3 regions of the Polymorphospora sp. A560 genome follow, and region 3 is predicted to be linked to each of the others. Evidence: riboswitches for the same ligand, from Rfam matches in the RefSeq annotation. Region 3 holds a riboswitch; each other region holds the start of a gene.
The links. A riboswitch is a leader RNA that binds a small molecule or an ion and turns the genes downstream of it on or off. The one in region 3 is predicted to bind thiamine pyrophosphate.
Positions count from the first base shown of each region.

Region 1: another riboswitch for thiamine pyrophosphate. It lies ahead of thiD (bifunctional hydroxymethylpyrimidine kinase/phosphomethylpyrimidine kinase); the one in region 3 lies ahead of QCD66_RS07515 (ECF transporter S component).
Region 2: another riboswitch for thiamine pyrophosphate. It lies ahead of thiE (thiamine phosphate synthase); the one in region 3 lies ahead of QCD66_RS07515 (ECF transporter S component).

Region 1 covers NZ_CP122282.1:224,425-229,346, reverse strand. The annotation lists gene mscL (large conductance mechanosensitive channel protein MscL) at 1-1, shown strand, start outside; gene QCD66_RS01110 (hypothetical protein) at 50-283, shown strand; gene QCD66_RS01105 (hypothetical protein) at 365-709, shown strand; gene QCD66_RS01100 (benzoate/H(+) symporter BenE family transporter) at 678-1,928, opposite strand; gene QCD66_RS01095 (helix-turn-helix domain-containing protein) at 1,994-2,575, shown strand; TPP riboswitch at 2,630-2,728, shown strand; gene thiD (bifunctional hydroxymethylpyrimidine kinase/phosphomethylpyrimidine kinase) at 2,783-3,652, shown strand; gene QCD66_RS01085 (P1 family peptidase) at 3,649-4,728, opposite strand; gene QCD66_RS01080 (HIT family protein) at 4,800-4,922, opposite strand, start outside.
Region 2 covers NZ_CP122282.1:811,787-816,708, reverse strand. The annotation lists gene QCD66_RS03875 (thiazole synthase) at 1-272, opposite strand, end outside; gene thiS (sulfur carrier protein ThiS) at 278-478, opposite strand; gene thiO (glycine oxidase ThiO) at 510-1,592, opposite strand; gene thiE (thiamine phosphate synthase) at 1,589-2,221, opposite strand; TPP riboswitch at 2,216-2,323, opposite strand; gene QCD66_RS03855 (aldo/keto reductase) at 2,375-3,316, opposite strand; gene QCD66_RS03850 (ABC-F family ATP-binding cassette domain-containing protein) at 3,350-4,922, opposite strand, start outside.
Region 3 covers NZ_CP122282.1:1,627,861-1,632,782, forward strand. The annotation lists gene QCD66_RS07510 (ABC transporter ATP-binding protein) at 1-1,142, opposite strand, end outside; gene QCD66_RS07515 (ECF transporter S component) at 1,258-1,848, opposite strand; TPP riboswitch at 1,918-2,023, opposite strand; gene QCD66_RS07520 (permease) at 2,283-3,224, shown strand; gene QCD66_RS07525 (TIGR03943 family putative permease subunit) at 3,238-3,987, shown strand; gene QCD66_RS07530 (AAC(3) family N-acetyltransferase) at 4,007-4,798, shown strand; gene QCD66_RS07535 (sugar isomerase domain-containing protein) at 4,812-4,922, shown strand, end outside.

The DNA of each region.
Region 1 (4,922 bases), 1.4 Mb from region 3:
ACGCCGGGGCGCCGACCATTGTCGAACACCTGTTCGATAGGGTCCGCGCATGGAGCAGCGAAAGCACTGGTGGAACGGCAAGTGGGGACGACTTGCCCGGCGTGACGTCTACCTTCGCGCCGACGGCGACCGGTGGCACGTGGAGCAGCGCGCGGGGGGCGCCGAGGGCGTCTCCCGCTTCTACGAGTTCGACAGCGAGGACGACGCCCTCGACGCCGTACGCGCCCTGCTCGACGGTCCCGGCACCTGGCGGGAACTCTCCGCCCGCCCGACCGCCTGGTGAACGGGACGGCTCGGTGAAGGGAATGGCCCGGCGGGCGCGGCCGCCGGGTTTGGCGGCATCCGCCCGGGGTACCGAGGCGCCATGCGAGCACCAGTCGATCCGCCGTTCGCCGAGGTCGAGTCCGGAATGCGCGTCGTCGACGCGACCGGGGCGGAGATCGGCCGGGTCGCCGCGTCCCGGCCCGGCGACCCCAACGCGGTGACGGTGCAGGCGCCGCCGGACGGCGCCGGTGAGGGCCTGTCCGAGGTCGAGACACCGGCGGCGCCGGATGTGCCGCCGGATGCCGCCGCCCGCCTGCTCCGGGCCGGATACCTGCGCGTCGACGGCACTCCCGACCACTACGTGGCGGCCGACCAGATCGCCGAGGTGACCGGCGACGTCGTACTGCTCAAGGTCAGGACGGATCAGCTGACGTCCGGACGCTGAGCGGCTGCGGTTCGGTGCGCTCCGGCGTCGTGGTCGGCGTCGGCGCGGGCGGCTCGGCGGCGACGCGGTTGCGGCTACGCATCAGCAACAGCATGAACCCACCGGCGACCAGCCCCCAGAACGCCGCCCCGATCCCCAGCACCGACAGGCCGGACGCGGTCACCACGAAGGTCACCGCCGCCGCCTCCCGCCCCTCGGGCGCGGCCACCGCCGCGGCGAGGGCGGAGGCCAACGCACCCAGCAGCGCGAGCCCGGCCACCGCCTCGACCAGCACCGGCGGGGAGAGCAGCACGAACGCCGTGGCCAGCCCGGCCGTCAGCCCGAGTACGACGTAGCCGACGCCCGACGTCATCGCGGCGATCCACCGGCGGTCCCGGTCGGGGTGGGCGTCCGGGCCGGCCACCAGGGCGGCGGTGATCGCGGCGAGGTTGATGACGTGACCACCGGCGGGCGCCGTCAGGCCGCTGGCGATCCCGGTGCCGACCAGGATCGGGCGCAGCGGCGCCCGGTAGCCGTAGTTGGACAGGACCGCCATGCCGGGCACGTTCTGCGAGGCCATCGTGACGACGAAGAGCGGCAGGGCGACGCTGACCAGGGCGGACACGTTCCAGGTCGGCGCGGTGAACTCGAGGACCGGCAGCAGGGCCGCCCCGGTCAGGCCGCCGGGCGGGCCGGACACCGCGATCGCGGCGACGGCCACGACGAGCGCGGCGGGCACCGCCCACCGGCGGGCGAACCGGGTCAGCAGCGCCCAGGTGAGGATCACCGGCGCCGCCATCAGCGGTACGTCGATCAGCGCCCGGACCGGGGCGATGCAGAGGCTGAGGAGTACGCCGGCCAGCATGGCACTGGCGATCGGCTGCGGGATGGCGGCGATCCAGCGCCCGAGTGCCGGGAACAGGCCCGCCGCCACGATGAGCAGCGCCGAGACCAGGAACGCGCCCACGGCCGCCGGGAACCCGCCCTCGACCGCCCCGGTCGACACCAGCAGGGCGGCCCCCGGGGTGGACCAGGCGACGCTGATCGGCAGCCGGTGGCGCAGGCTCAACCAGATCGCCACCAGCCCCATCACCACACAGAGGGCGAAGAGACCGGAGGCGGCCTGTCGCTCGGTGGCGCCCACGGCGCGCAGCCCGGCGAGCACCACCGCGAAAGAGCTGGCGAAGCCGACGAGGGCGGTCACCACACCGGCCAGCACCGGTTGCGCCAGGCGTTCCATCGACGGTCCTCCCCATGACCAGGCCGTTCCGCAAACGGAACGCTCCGGTCATGCACCATAGCCGGATGGATTCGCGTCGTACAAGCCGCCGACCGGCGGTCGACGGAGGCGGCGAGGGCGCCGAGGTCGGCCGGCGGGTCCGCGAACTCCGGGAGGCGCGGGGCGTCTCCCTCTCCGCCCTGTCCCGACGCGCCGGCGTCGGCAAGGCGACCCTGTCCGGCCTGGAAAACGGCACCCGCAACCCGACCCTGGAGACGCTCTACGCGGTGACGGCCGAACTCGGGGTTCCGCTGGCCGCCGTACTCGCCGCCCCCGGCACGGATGCCGCGACGATCCGCGGTACGGCGGTCGAGGCGACCCTGCTCCAGGTCTTCGACGAGGGCGACGTCACCTTCGAGCTCTACCGGATGCGGGTGCCGCCCGGACCACCCCAGACCTCACCGGCACACCAGCGGGGTGTGACCGAACACGTCACCGTCTTCAGTGGACTGCTCCGGGCCGGCCCCGTCGGCGCGCCCGCCCTCGCCGGCACCGGCCAGCACATCACCTGGATCTCCGACGTACCCCACGTCTACGGCGCGGTCGGCGACGACGAGGTGCACGCGAGCCTGCTGATCCGCTACCCCGGCCGGTCGCGACGCCCGTAGCCGGGCCACCCGGTCTCACGGCTCGTACCCGGCCCGCGGGCTGGATACGATGTCGGCAGTGACACGGGGTGCCCGCCCTTCGAGCGGGCTGAGATCACACCCGTCGAACCTGATCTAGTTCGTACTAGCGAAGGGATGTCCGGGTGAGCCCACGCCTGTCCGCCATTGCCCGGTGCGCCGCCGCTCCCTTCAGGAAGGCGTGCGGCCATGCACCCGACTGACCCGACCGACCACCGGCAGACACCACGCGTCCTCTCCATCGCGGGTACGGACCCGACCGGCGGCGCCGGAATCCAGGCGGACCTGAAGAGCATCGCCGCCAACGGCGGATACGGCATGGCGGTGGTCACCGCCCTGGTCGCCCAGAACACCATGGGGGTCCGCTCGGTGCACATCCCGCCGGTCGAGTTCCTCACCGAACAACTCGACTCGGTCAGCGACGACGTCGAGATCGACGCCGTGAAGATCGGAATGCTCGCCAACTCGACCATCATCGAGGCGGTCGCCGACTGGCTCCGCCGGCAGCGGCCGCCGGTCGTGGTCCTCGACCCCGTCATGGTCGCCACCAGCGGCGACCGGCTGCTCGACGAGCGCGCGGTCGACGCGATCCGGAACCTCGTCCGGCACGCCGACCTCGTCACGCCCAACATCCCCGAACTCGCCGTCCTCGCCGACGAGCCCGCGGTCTCCCGGTGGGACGACGTACTCGAGCAGGCACACCGGGTGTCCGCCACGTACGGCGTCACCGTCCTGGCCAAGGGCGGGCATCTCGCCGACGGGTCGGCCTCCGACGCCCTGGTCGACGCCGGCGGGCGGCTGTCCGGCGGCCGGGACCTCTTCGAGTTCCCCGGTGAGCGGATCGAGACGACCAACACCCACGGCACCGGCTGCTCGCTGTCGTCGGCGCTGGCGACCCTGCGCCCGCAGGCACCCGGCTGGGAGCATGCCGTCGACCGGGCGAAGCGCTGGCTGACCGAGAGCATCACCCACGGCGCGGCCCTGCGGGTCGGCCACGGCAACGGCCCGATCAGCCACTTCGCCGGCCTGTGGGCCGGCCAAGACGGAGCGTGGTCCTAGCCCGTACCGGCCACACCACGCTCACCGAGCAGCGCGAGCAACCTGTCGTGCGGGACGGCATACCTGACGTGGCCGTTGAACCCGACCGTGGTCGTCGCCATGAACAGCGAGTTCAGCAGCGCCTCCTCGGTCGCCTCGAGGACGGCGGTGAACAACGGATCCACATCGGACTCCGGCAGCACCGGCAGCACCGGCAGCACCGGTTCGGCCGTGGCGAACGCCAGCGCGTAGTCCCCGCTGCCGCTGGTGAAGTCCGACCCGACCCGGCCCATCGCGAAGATGGCGCGCCGGGCGAGGCGGCCGAGCTGGCGCGCGTCCAGGCGGGCGTCGGTCGCGACCACGATGACGCAGGAGTTGCCCGGATGCTCCGCGGCCGCCCCAGGCGCCGCTCCTGGCGTCACCGGTGCCACCGGTACGCCCATCCGCTCGCGCGACACCGGCACCCCGCACACCCGCAGTACGCCGGAGAAGTTCGACTGGACGAGGACACCGACGGTCGCCGCTCCGCGCGAGGTCGTGGTCACCCGTGACGACGTACCGATTCCGGCCTTGAACCCCAGGGCGCCGGTGCCGGTGCCGGCGCCGACACACCCCTCGCCCGGCAGCCCACCGGTGGCACCGTGCAGGGCGGCGAGCACGTGTTCCTCGGTCACCGGCCGCGCCCGGATGTCGGAGAGGAAGCCGTCGTTGGTTTCGGCGACCACCGGGTTCACCGACTGCGCGTCCTCCCGCCCGGGCAACCCCAGGAGGTACGTCACCAACGCGTCCGCGACCCGGAACGTCGACAGGGTCGCGGTCAGCAACACCGGTGTCTCGATCTCGCCCAGCTCGGCTACCTGGGTCGAGCCCACGATCTTGCCGTACCCGTTCCCGACCGACAGCCCGGCCGGCAGCGCCGCCCAGGTGAACAACTGCTCCGGTACGACCGCGGTCACCCCGGTACGGATGCTGTCGCCGGCCACGATCGTGGTGTGACCGACCCGTACGCCGCTCACGTCGGTGATGGCGTTGTGGGCGCCCGTCGGCAGCACACCGATCTCGATACCGAGCTGTCGGGCCCTACGCGGTTCCTGCACGGCTGGACGCCTCCCGAATCATGGGTACTGTCGGCGAGCTCCCACACGACGACCGGATGCTCCCGACCAGGTCAGGAAGGCTCCGCCGCGAGGTGGTCGCGTAAACGTTCGACGAACACCGTCACCGCTCGTGGATCAGGCGTCTGTCCGGCCTGGAACATCGCCATCTGCAGTGCCGGCCCGAACCGGTCGTG
Region 2 (4,922 bases), 820 kb from region 3:
GCCTCGCGGGCCAGGTGGGCGACCTTCACCGCCTCGGTGGCGGTGTAGCAGCCGGCGGTGTTCGGCAGCAGCCGTACCCCGCACCGGTCGAGCAGGTCGAGCAGCCCGCCCTGCATGGTGGCGGCGGTGTCGACCCGGCGCAGCGCGAGCGTGACCAGTTCGGTGCCGGACGCCCGGATGGCCCGTTCCAGCACGTGGAGGTTCGCGGCACCGCCGGTGCCGAGGATCAGTCGCGAGGTGAAGGTCTGCCCGCCGAGTTCGAACGACGACACCGCGATCAGCCGCCCTGGGCCGCGGTCAGCACCTCGACCCGGTCGCCGGGCCGCAGCGTGGTCGCCGGCCAGGCGCCCCTCGGCACCACCTCGCCGTTGACGGCCACCGCCACACCGCGGTGCTGGGTGGTCGACGCGGCGACGACCGCGGCGACGGTCGTACCCGGGGTGAAGGGGCGGGTGGCCCCGTTGACGGTGAGTTCGATCGGATCGTCCGGCACGGGTGTGCCTCCGCTCTCAGTTCGGCGTCGGATCGGTGGTGAAGCGGGCCGGCCCGAACGGGTCCAGCACCGGGTCGGGGACCCCGGTCGTGACGAGGTCCGCGACCAGGTCGGCGGTCAGCGGCGTCAGCACGATGCCGTGCCGGTAGTGCCCGGTGGCCACGACCACTCCCGGCCGGCCGGGCAGCGCACCGATGATCGGGGCGTTGTCCGGCGTACCGGGCCGCCAGCCGACCCGGGTCTCGGTGAGGTGGTATTCGGCGATCTCCGGCAGCAGGTCGGTCGCGGCCCGCAGCAGATCGAGTACGGCCCCCGCCGTGACGGTGTCATCGAGCCGTTCCTCGACGGTCGCCCCGACCACCACCTCGCCGTCGGCGCGCGGCACGAGGTAGACGTGCCGCCGGTCGGCGTAGCCCCGGATCACGTGCCGGAAGCCGGGCGCGGCACCGTCCGGCGCGCGCAGGCGCAGCACCTGGCCCTTGACCGGCCGGACCGGCACGCCGGCCAGTGCGGCCGCGCCGACGCCGTTGGCGACCACCACCGTGCCCGCGTCCACCGTGGACAGATCAGTGACCGTGGTCGGCTCGACGCGTACCCCGGCCCGCCGCGCCGCCGCCGCCAGGGCGACGACCAGGCGCCGGGGGTCGACCTGGTGGTCGTCGGGCGCATACCCGCCACCGCGCACCCGCGGCGAGAGCCCGGGCTCGCGGGCCCGCAACTCCGCCGGGCGCAGCACCGTGATCGGCAGCCCCAGCCCCCGCTGGTACGTCCACAGCCGCTCCGCCTCGGCCAGGTCGTCGGCGGTGAGGGCCACCACGAGGGTGCCCTCGTCGCGATAGCCGACCTCGGTGCCGGCGGCCCGCGCGAGTTCGGCGGCGAAGCCGGGCCAGCGGGCGGCCGAGGCGACCAGCAGCGAGGTCAGCTCCTCCTCGCCGAAGTACGCCTCGGCCACCGGGGCCAGCATCCCGGCCGCCACGTCCGACGCACCCGAACCGGGGGCCGGGTCGTGGACGACCACGCTCATCCCCCGGGCGGCGCAGCGCCATGCGATGGCGAGTCCGATCGGCCCGGCGCCGACGACGGCGACGTCCGGCCTCATCGGACGGCCGTGATCGCGGCGAGCAGTTCGGCGGTGGCCCGGGCCGGGTCGGCGGCCGACGAGACGGCGCCGACGACGGCCACGCCGTACGCGCCGGCCGCGACGAGTTCCGGGGCGCTGGCCGCGGTCACCCCGCCGATCGCGATGACCGGCACGTCGACCGCGCCGGCCACCGCGGCGATCCCGGCCGGCCCGATCGGGGCCGGCAGCCCGTCCTTGGTCGACGTCGGGTAGCAGGGTCCGACGCCGAGATAGGTCGCCCCGGCCGCCACCGCCGCCCGCCCCGCCTCCCCGGTACGCGCGGTGGCGCCGAGCACCGCGTCCGGGCCGAGCACCCGGCGGGCCGCGTCGACGGGCAGGTCGAGCGCGCCCACGTGGCCGCCGGCGGCGCCGACCGCGAGCGCGACATGCAGGCGGTCGTTGACCAGGCAGGTCGCTCCGGCCGCCGCGCACAGGTCGGTGACCCGGCCGGCCAGGTCGTACGCCTCCCGGTCGCTCGCCAGGTCCTCGACCCGGACCTGTACGACGAGTTCGGCGCCGGCGGCGGACAGGGCGGCCCGTACGACGGCGAGCGGATCCCGGCCCGGCCGGGTGTCGGTCACGAGATGCAGTCGTCCGAAAGACGGCACAGCAGCACTCCTCCCTGCGCCGGCATTACCCGGATCAGGTTCGACGGTCGGGGGCTGCAGCCCCCCTCTCAGCCCGGTGCACCGGGCTCCCGTGGGTCACTTCCGCGACCGAGAGTACGTCTGCCGTCCGGTCCCCGTAAAGGGGGGACCAGGTCAGAGCAGGGTGGCGAGCGCCTCCCGGTCTTCGGCGGACGGCTCCCAGGCACCGGCCCGCGCGTTGGCGCGTACCTGGTCGGGGGTGGTCGCCCCGGCGATCACGGAGGTGACCGCAGGGCGGGCGGCGAGCCCGCCGATGGCGACGTCGAGCAGGTTGCGGCCGCGCTCCGCGGCGAACTTCTCCAGTGACTCGATCAGGTCCCAGGGCGCGGCGGCCAGCCGCTTGGCCCACCGGTCCTCGGCCAGCCGGGTGCCCTGCGGCGCGCTCTCGCCCCGCCGGTACTTGCCGCTGAGCAGGCCACTGGCCAGCGGGAAGAACGGCAGGAGGCCCAGCCCGAACCGCTCGCAGGCCGGCACGACCTCGGTCTCGGCGTCCCGCTCGATGAGGCTGTAGTGGTTCTGGGCGCTGACGAACCGGGTCAGGTTCCGGGTCCGGGCGGTCCACTCGGCGTCGGCGATCTGCCAGCCGGCGAAGTTGGAGTTGCCGAGGTAACGGACCTTCCCGGCGCGGACGAGATCGTCGAGCGCCGACAGCGTCTCCTCGATCGGCGTCGCCGGATCGGGCTCGTGCATCTGGTAGAGGTCGATGTGGTCGGTGCCGAGCCGGCGCAGCGACGCCTCGACGGCCCGGACGATGTACCGGCGGGCTCCGCGGGCACCCCGGTCGGCGCCGTTGGCCCCCTCCATGTTCATGCCGAACTTGGTGGCCACCACCACCTCGTCCCGGCTCCCGCGCAGGGCCGCGCCAAGCTGCTCCTCGGAGGCGCCGTGCGGGTTGCCGTAGATGTCGGCGGTGTCGAAGAGGTTGATCCCGGCGTCGATCGCGGCGTCCACGACCGCCTTCGTGCCGGCGGCGTCGAGCTTGCGGCCGAAGTTGTTGCAGCCGATGCCGACCACGGACACCACGAGCCCGGAGTCACCCAACCGGCGGTAGCGCATCTCAGTCATGTCGCGAGCCTATGCGGGACGGTGTCAGGCGACGTCCCAGACCGGTTCGGGCACCTCGACCACCTCGCCGTCGCCGCGGAAGAGGACGAAGCGGTCGAACGACCGGCTGAACCACCGGTCGTGGGTCACCGCCACCACCGTGCCGTCGAAGGCCCGCAGCCCCTCTTCGAGTGCCTCGGCGCTGGCCAGGTCGAGGTTGTCGGTCGGCTCGTCGAGCAGCAGCAGGGTCGCCCCGGACAGCTCCAGCAGCAGCACGAGGAACCGGGCCTGCTGACCGCCGGACAGCGTGCCGAACCGCTGGTCGCCCTGGCCGGCGAGTTCGTAGCGGCCCAGTGCCGCCATCGCCGCGTGCCGGTCCATCCCGTCCCGGTGGTCATCGCCGCGCCACAACACCTCGACCAGGGTCTTCGCCATCAGCTCCGGCCGGTCGTGGGTCTGCGAGAAGTGACCGGGCCGGACCCGGGCGCCGAGCCGTACGACCCCGTCGTGGGTGACGGGTGCCAGTGTCACCCCGACGTCGACCGGCACGTTCGCCGGGTCGGGGTCGGTGCCGCCGCGGGCGAGCAGCCGCAGGAAGTGCGACTTCCCGGTGCCGTTCGCGCCGAGGACCGCGACCCGGTCGCCGTACCAGATCTCCAGGTCGAAGGGGTACGTCAGGCCGTCGAGTTCGAGCTGCTCGCACATGACGGCCCGCTTGCCGGTACGGCCACCGGTGAGCCGCATCCGGACGGCCTGGTCCTTCGGCGGCAGCGGCGGCGGGCCGGCCTCCTCGAACTTGCGCAGCCGGGTCTGCGCCGCCTGGTAGCGCGACGCCATCCCGTCGTTGTACGCGGCCTTCTGCTTGTACATCAGCATCAGCTCACGCAGCTTCTGGTGCTCCTCGTCCCATCGCCGCCGACGTTCCTCGAGCTGGTCGTGGCGGGCGACCCGGGCCTCGTGCCAGCTCGCGAACCCGCCCGGGTGGGTCCAGGCGCTGCCGCCCTCGACGGCGACGACCCGGTCGGCGGTCTGGGCCAGCAACTCCCGGTCGTGCGAGACGTAGAGCACGGACTTGGCCGACTCGCGCAGCCGCCGTTCGAGCCACCGCTTGCCGGGTACGTCGAGGAAGTTGTCCGGCTCGTCGAGGAGCAACACCTCGTCGGTGCCACGGAGCAGCAGTTCGAGCGCGAACCGCTTCTGCTGCCCGCCGGAGAGGGTGCGCACGGGTCGGTCCCGGACGGCGTCCCACGGCTGGTCGAGCACGATCGTGGCGACGGTGTCGAAGACCACCTCGGCCTCGTACCCGCCGGTCTCGCCCCAGGCGGCCAGCGCGTCGGCGTACGCCATCTGCGCCTTGCCGGCCGCGTTGCTGTACTTGCCGCGCGCCTCGGCGGTGCGCAGCGCCGCCTCGGTGGCGACCAACCGCCGGCCGGCGTCCCGAAGCACCGGGGCGGCCAGCGACAGCGCCAGGTCGAGCAGTGTGGTGTCGTCGCCGATCATGCCGATGAACTGGCGCATCACGCCCAGCCCGCCGGACCGGGCGATGGCACCGGTCTGCTGCGTCAGGTCGCCGGCCACCATGCGCAGCAGCGTTGTCTTGCCGGCGCCGTTCGGGCCG
Region 3 (4,922 bases):
GCCAGCAGAGTGTCCACGGTGGACTTGACGGCGGCGGGAGCGGCGCCGGTGCGGCGCGGCCCGAGCGCCAGCTCGTCGAAGACCGTGCCGGTGACGAACTGGTGCTCCGGGTCCTGGAAGACCGACCCGATCCGGCGGGTCAGCGCCGGTGCCCGCCAGCGGTGCGGCGGCCGGCGGTGGTCGGCACCGGCCAGGGCCGGCGTCGCCACCACCTGCCCGGTCCCCGGCCGGAGCAGCCCGCCGAGCAGCAGCGCCAGCGTCGACTTGCCGGCCCCGTTCGGCCCGAGTACGGCGACCGCCTCGCCGGCGCGTACGGCCAGGTCGGTCGGTGCCAGGCGGGGCGGCAGGCCGGCCGCCCCGGCGGTGAGCAGCACGTCGCCGGGTGCCGTCGTGGCCCGGCGGGCCGGGACCTGCCGGCCGGGCACCCACACCCCGCCGTCGGCCAGCGTGTCGCCGTGGCTGGCGAAGATCTGATCCGGTGCGCCGTCGGCGGTCACGCCGCCGGCCGGCGCCAGCACCACCACCCGGTCGACCAGCGGCAGCGCGTCGGCCACCCGGTGCTCGACCAGGATCATCGTGGTGTCCCGGCCGACCGCGCGATCGAGCGCGTCGCGTACCAGCGCCGCGCCGGCCGGGTCGAGGTTGGCCGTCGGTTCGTCGAGCAGCAGCAGGTCGGGGCGCAGGGCGAGGACGCCGGCCAGGGCGAGCCGCTGCTGCTCGCCGCCGGACAGCGCGGCGGTCGGCCGGTCCCGGTCGTAGGGGAAACCGACCCGGTGCAGCGCCTCGTCGACCCGGGGCCAGATCTCGCCGGCCGGCACCCCCCGGTTCTCCAGCCCGAACGCCACGTCGTCACCGGAGCGCGCCATCACGAGCTGGCTCTCCGGGTCCTGGAAGACGATGCCGACCCGCTCCCGCGACTTGCGCGGGTCGAGCCCGTCGATCTCGACGGTGCCCTCCTGCTCGCCGGAGTCCTCGGCGAGCAGCCCGGCGAGCGCGGCGAGCAGGGTGCTCTTGCCGGCCCCGGACGGGCCGAGCAGCAGCACCCGCTCGCCGTGCTCGACGCGCAGGTCGAGGCCGCGGACCGCCCACGCCTTACGGCCGGCGTGCCGCCACCCGAAGCCGCGCAGCTCGACGGTGCTCACCGGCGCCCCACCGGGCCGCCGGGTGCCGGGTCGCCGGGTGCCGGGTCGCCGGTCCAGGCCGAGTCCGGGTACGCGGGCGCCGCCGCGTACCCGGTCCTTGATCGGTGCATCCGGTTCAGACGGCGGTCCGCTCGCGGCCGGCCGGGAAGCGATCCAGGGCCCCGGTCCGGGCCAGCGCCCGGGTCAGCGCCCAGCCGCCGGCACCGGCGATCACGGCGGCGCTGATCACGGTGAAGACGAACATCGGGATCCGGAACGAGACGAGGTCGTAGCCGGCGTAGTAGCGGATCTGGTCGAAGACCGCGGCGGCCAGGCCGGCGAGCGCGCCGGAGACCACGGCCACCGGCAGCTTGAAGGAGCGGTAACGCAACGCGAGGAACGCGGCCTCCGCACCGAGGCCCTGGAAGGCGCCCTGCACGATGGCCAGGGCACCCCACTGGCTGCCGAGGATCACCGAGATGAACGCGGCGAGGAACTCGCAGTAGAACGCCGCCCCCGGCTTGCGGATCACCAGCCCGCCGATCACGCCGGGCAGCAGCCAGATGCCGTAGATGATGCCCTGGGCCCCCGGGAAGAAGGCGAAGGCGGGGTCGGTGGCGCTCCACACGAGGTTCCAGGCCCAGAAGATGACGCCGAACGCGACGGCGATCACCGACGCGACGACGATGTCGACCGTACGCCAGCGGCTGGCGGTGGGTTGTGTCATGGCTGTGCCTCCCAGTTCTTCGAGCGAACCAGGCAAGACGCACGCCACGACCGGACGGTCGTGGCGCGGCTGGAGAATCGACCGAACTCCCTGCGCTGGCATTACCCAGATCAGGTTCGAGGGTCTGCGGTGGTGTCCCGCACTCTCAGCGCTGTGCGCTCCCCTGTCGGATATGAAGTTGTGGCGCCGACGCTAGCACCGACGGTGATTTCGCGACAGCGCCGAGGTCGGATGTGGCCCCCGACACCTGGTCGCGCGGTAGGGTGGTCTGCCCCCACCGCGACCGTCCGTAGTGAAGGGACCAGCCTTCAGTGACCACGGCCAATGCCGCCCCCGACACCACGGGGGCCGGCCCCGCCAGCGGCACCGGACCGGCGGGCGGCGGCCCACCCGACCCCGGACCACCACCGCGCCGCCCGCTCCTCGGCGACCGGATCGGCTCGGTCGAGGTGCTCGCCGCGCTGCTGCTCCTGCTGGTGGTCTTCCGGGGGCCGCTCTCGACCGCGATCTCCAGCCCGCGCCTGCAGACCTGGACGACCGTGTTCGTCTCGGTCATGGTGCAGGCGGTGCCGTTCCTGGTCTTCGGCGTCGTGCTCTCGGCCGTGATCGCGGTCTTCGTGCCCCGCTCGTTCTGGGCCCGGGCGCTGCCGCGACACCCGGCCCTGGCCGTACCGGTGGCCAGCGCCGCCGGCGTGGTCCTGCCCGGCTGCGAGTGCGGGGCGGTGCCGATCGCCGGCTCGCTGATCCGGCGCGGGGTCACCCCCGCCGCCGCCCTGGCGTTCCTGCTCGCCGCGCCGGCGATCAACCCGATCGTGCTCGCCTCGACCGCCGTCGCCTTTCCCGGCAGCCCGGAGATGGTGGTCGCCCGCGGCCTGGCCAGCATCGTCGTCGCGATGATCATGGGTTGGTTGTGGCTGCGGCTGGGCCGCGCCGACTGGATCCGGCTGCCGCACCGACCCGAACTCGACGGCATGTCCAAGGGCCGGGCGTTCTGGGCGGCCGTACGCCACGACGTGGTGCACGCCGGCGGCTTCCTGGTGCTCGGCGCGATGGCGGCGGCCTGCATCAACGTGCTGGTGCCGGAGCGCTGGCTGCAACTGGTCGCCGACAACCCGGTGCTGTCGGTGCTGGTGCTGGCCGTGCTCGCCGTGCTGCTGTCGATCTGCTCGGAGGCCGACGCCTTCGTCGCCGCGTCGCTGTCGCAGTTCTCGCTGACCTCCCGGCTGGTATTCCTGGTCGTCGGCCCGATGGTCGACCTCAAGCTGGTGTCGATGCAGGCCGGCGTCTTCGGCCGGCGGTTCGCGTTCCGGTTCGCCCCGGCCACCTTCGTGGTGGCCGTACTGGTGGCCGTCGGGGTCGGTGTGGTGCTGCTGTGAGCGGAGGACGGCGATGAACCGGCGGGCCCAGGCCGTGGTGCTGCTGCTGCTCGGCGGCTCGGTACTCAAGGCCAGCTTCACCGACATGTACCTGCGCTACGTCAAGGAGGGGCTGCGGCCGTTCCTGATCGCCTCCGGTGTCCTGCTGGTCGCGGTCGCGGTGATGACGCTGCTGCACGACCTGCGCCCCCGGCCGGGCACCACCGGCGCCGGGCACGACCACGAGCACGACGACCACGGCCACGAGCACGGGGGCAAGGGGCACCACGAGCCGCGCGTCGGCTGGCTGCTGATCGCACCGGTGCTCGGCCTGCTGCTGGTCGCCCCGCCGGCGCTCGGCTCGTTCGCCGCCGGCCAGGCCGGCACCGCGCTATCCAGCCAGCGGGCCGACAGCTACCCGCCGCTGCCCGAGGGCGACCCGGCGAAGATCAGCGTGCTCGACTACGCGTCCCGGGCGATCTTCGACGGCGGCGCCTCGCTGACCGGCCGGACCGTGCAGCTCACCGGCTTCCTCGCCGAGGGGCCGGGCGGCGAACCGATCCTGGCCCGGATGATCCTGTCCTGCTGCGCCGCCGACGGGCGGCCGATCAAACTCGGGATGAGCGGCAACGTTCCGGTCGGGCTGCCCGCCGACAGTTGGGTCGAGGTGGTCGGCGGCTACACCGACCGCGTCATGACCGACCCGGTCAACGGCGAGGACATCCCCTACCTCCAGGTCGAGTCCTGGCGACAGGTGGACCCGCCGAAACAGCAGTACGGGTAGCCGACGTACCGTGGCGGGAGTGGAGATCACCCAGGCGGCCCCGCTCACCCGCGCCATGCTCGCCGCGGACCTCGTCCGGCTCGGCGTACGGCCCGGATCGGTGCTCGTCGTACACGCCTCGATGCGCCCGCTCGGCTGGGTGTGCGGCGGCCCGCAGACCGTCGTACTGGCCCTGCGGGACGTGCTCGGCCCGGACGGCACCCTGGTAGTGCCGACCCACACCCCGGACAACTCCGACCCGGCGAACTGGCGCAACCCGCCCGTACCGGAGCACTGGTGGGCGACCATCCGCGACGAGATGCCGGGCTTCGACCCGGCCGTGACGCCGAGCCGCTGGATGGGGGCGCTCGCCGAGCTGGTGCGTACGTCGCCGGGAGCCCGGCGCAGCGACCACCCGCAGGTGTCGTTCGCGGCCCTCGGCGCCCGGGCCGGCGACCTCGTCGCCGACCACCCGCGGGCCGGGATGCTCGGCGACGCCTCGCCGCTGGGCCGGCTCTACGACCTCGACGCCGACGTGCTGCTGCTCGGCGTCGGCCACGACTCCAACACCTCGCTGCACCTGGCCGAATACCGGCAGCCGGACCCGCCCCGGGAGCGCCTCGGCGCGGCCGTGCTGACCGGCGCCGGCGGCCGGGAATGGAGCTGGTGGGACGACGTCGACCTCGACGAGGGCGACTTCGAACTGCTCGGCGCCGACCTGGACGGGACCGGCGCGGTCCGGTTCGGCGAGGTCGGTGCCGCCCGGTGCCGGCTGATGCGCCAGCGGGCCGCCGTCGACTTCGCCGTGGACTGGATCGCCGCCAACCGATGAACCCGGAGGACCGATGACCCTCAGCGCCGATGCCTACCTGTCCGTCGTCCGGTCGACGATCGACCGGGTCTCCGCCGGCCAGCGCGAAGCCGTCGAAGGGGCCGCCGACCTGATCGCCGCGGCG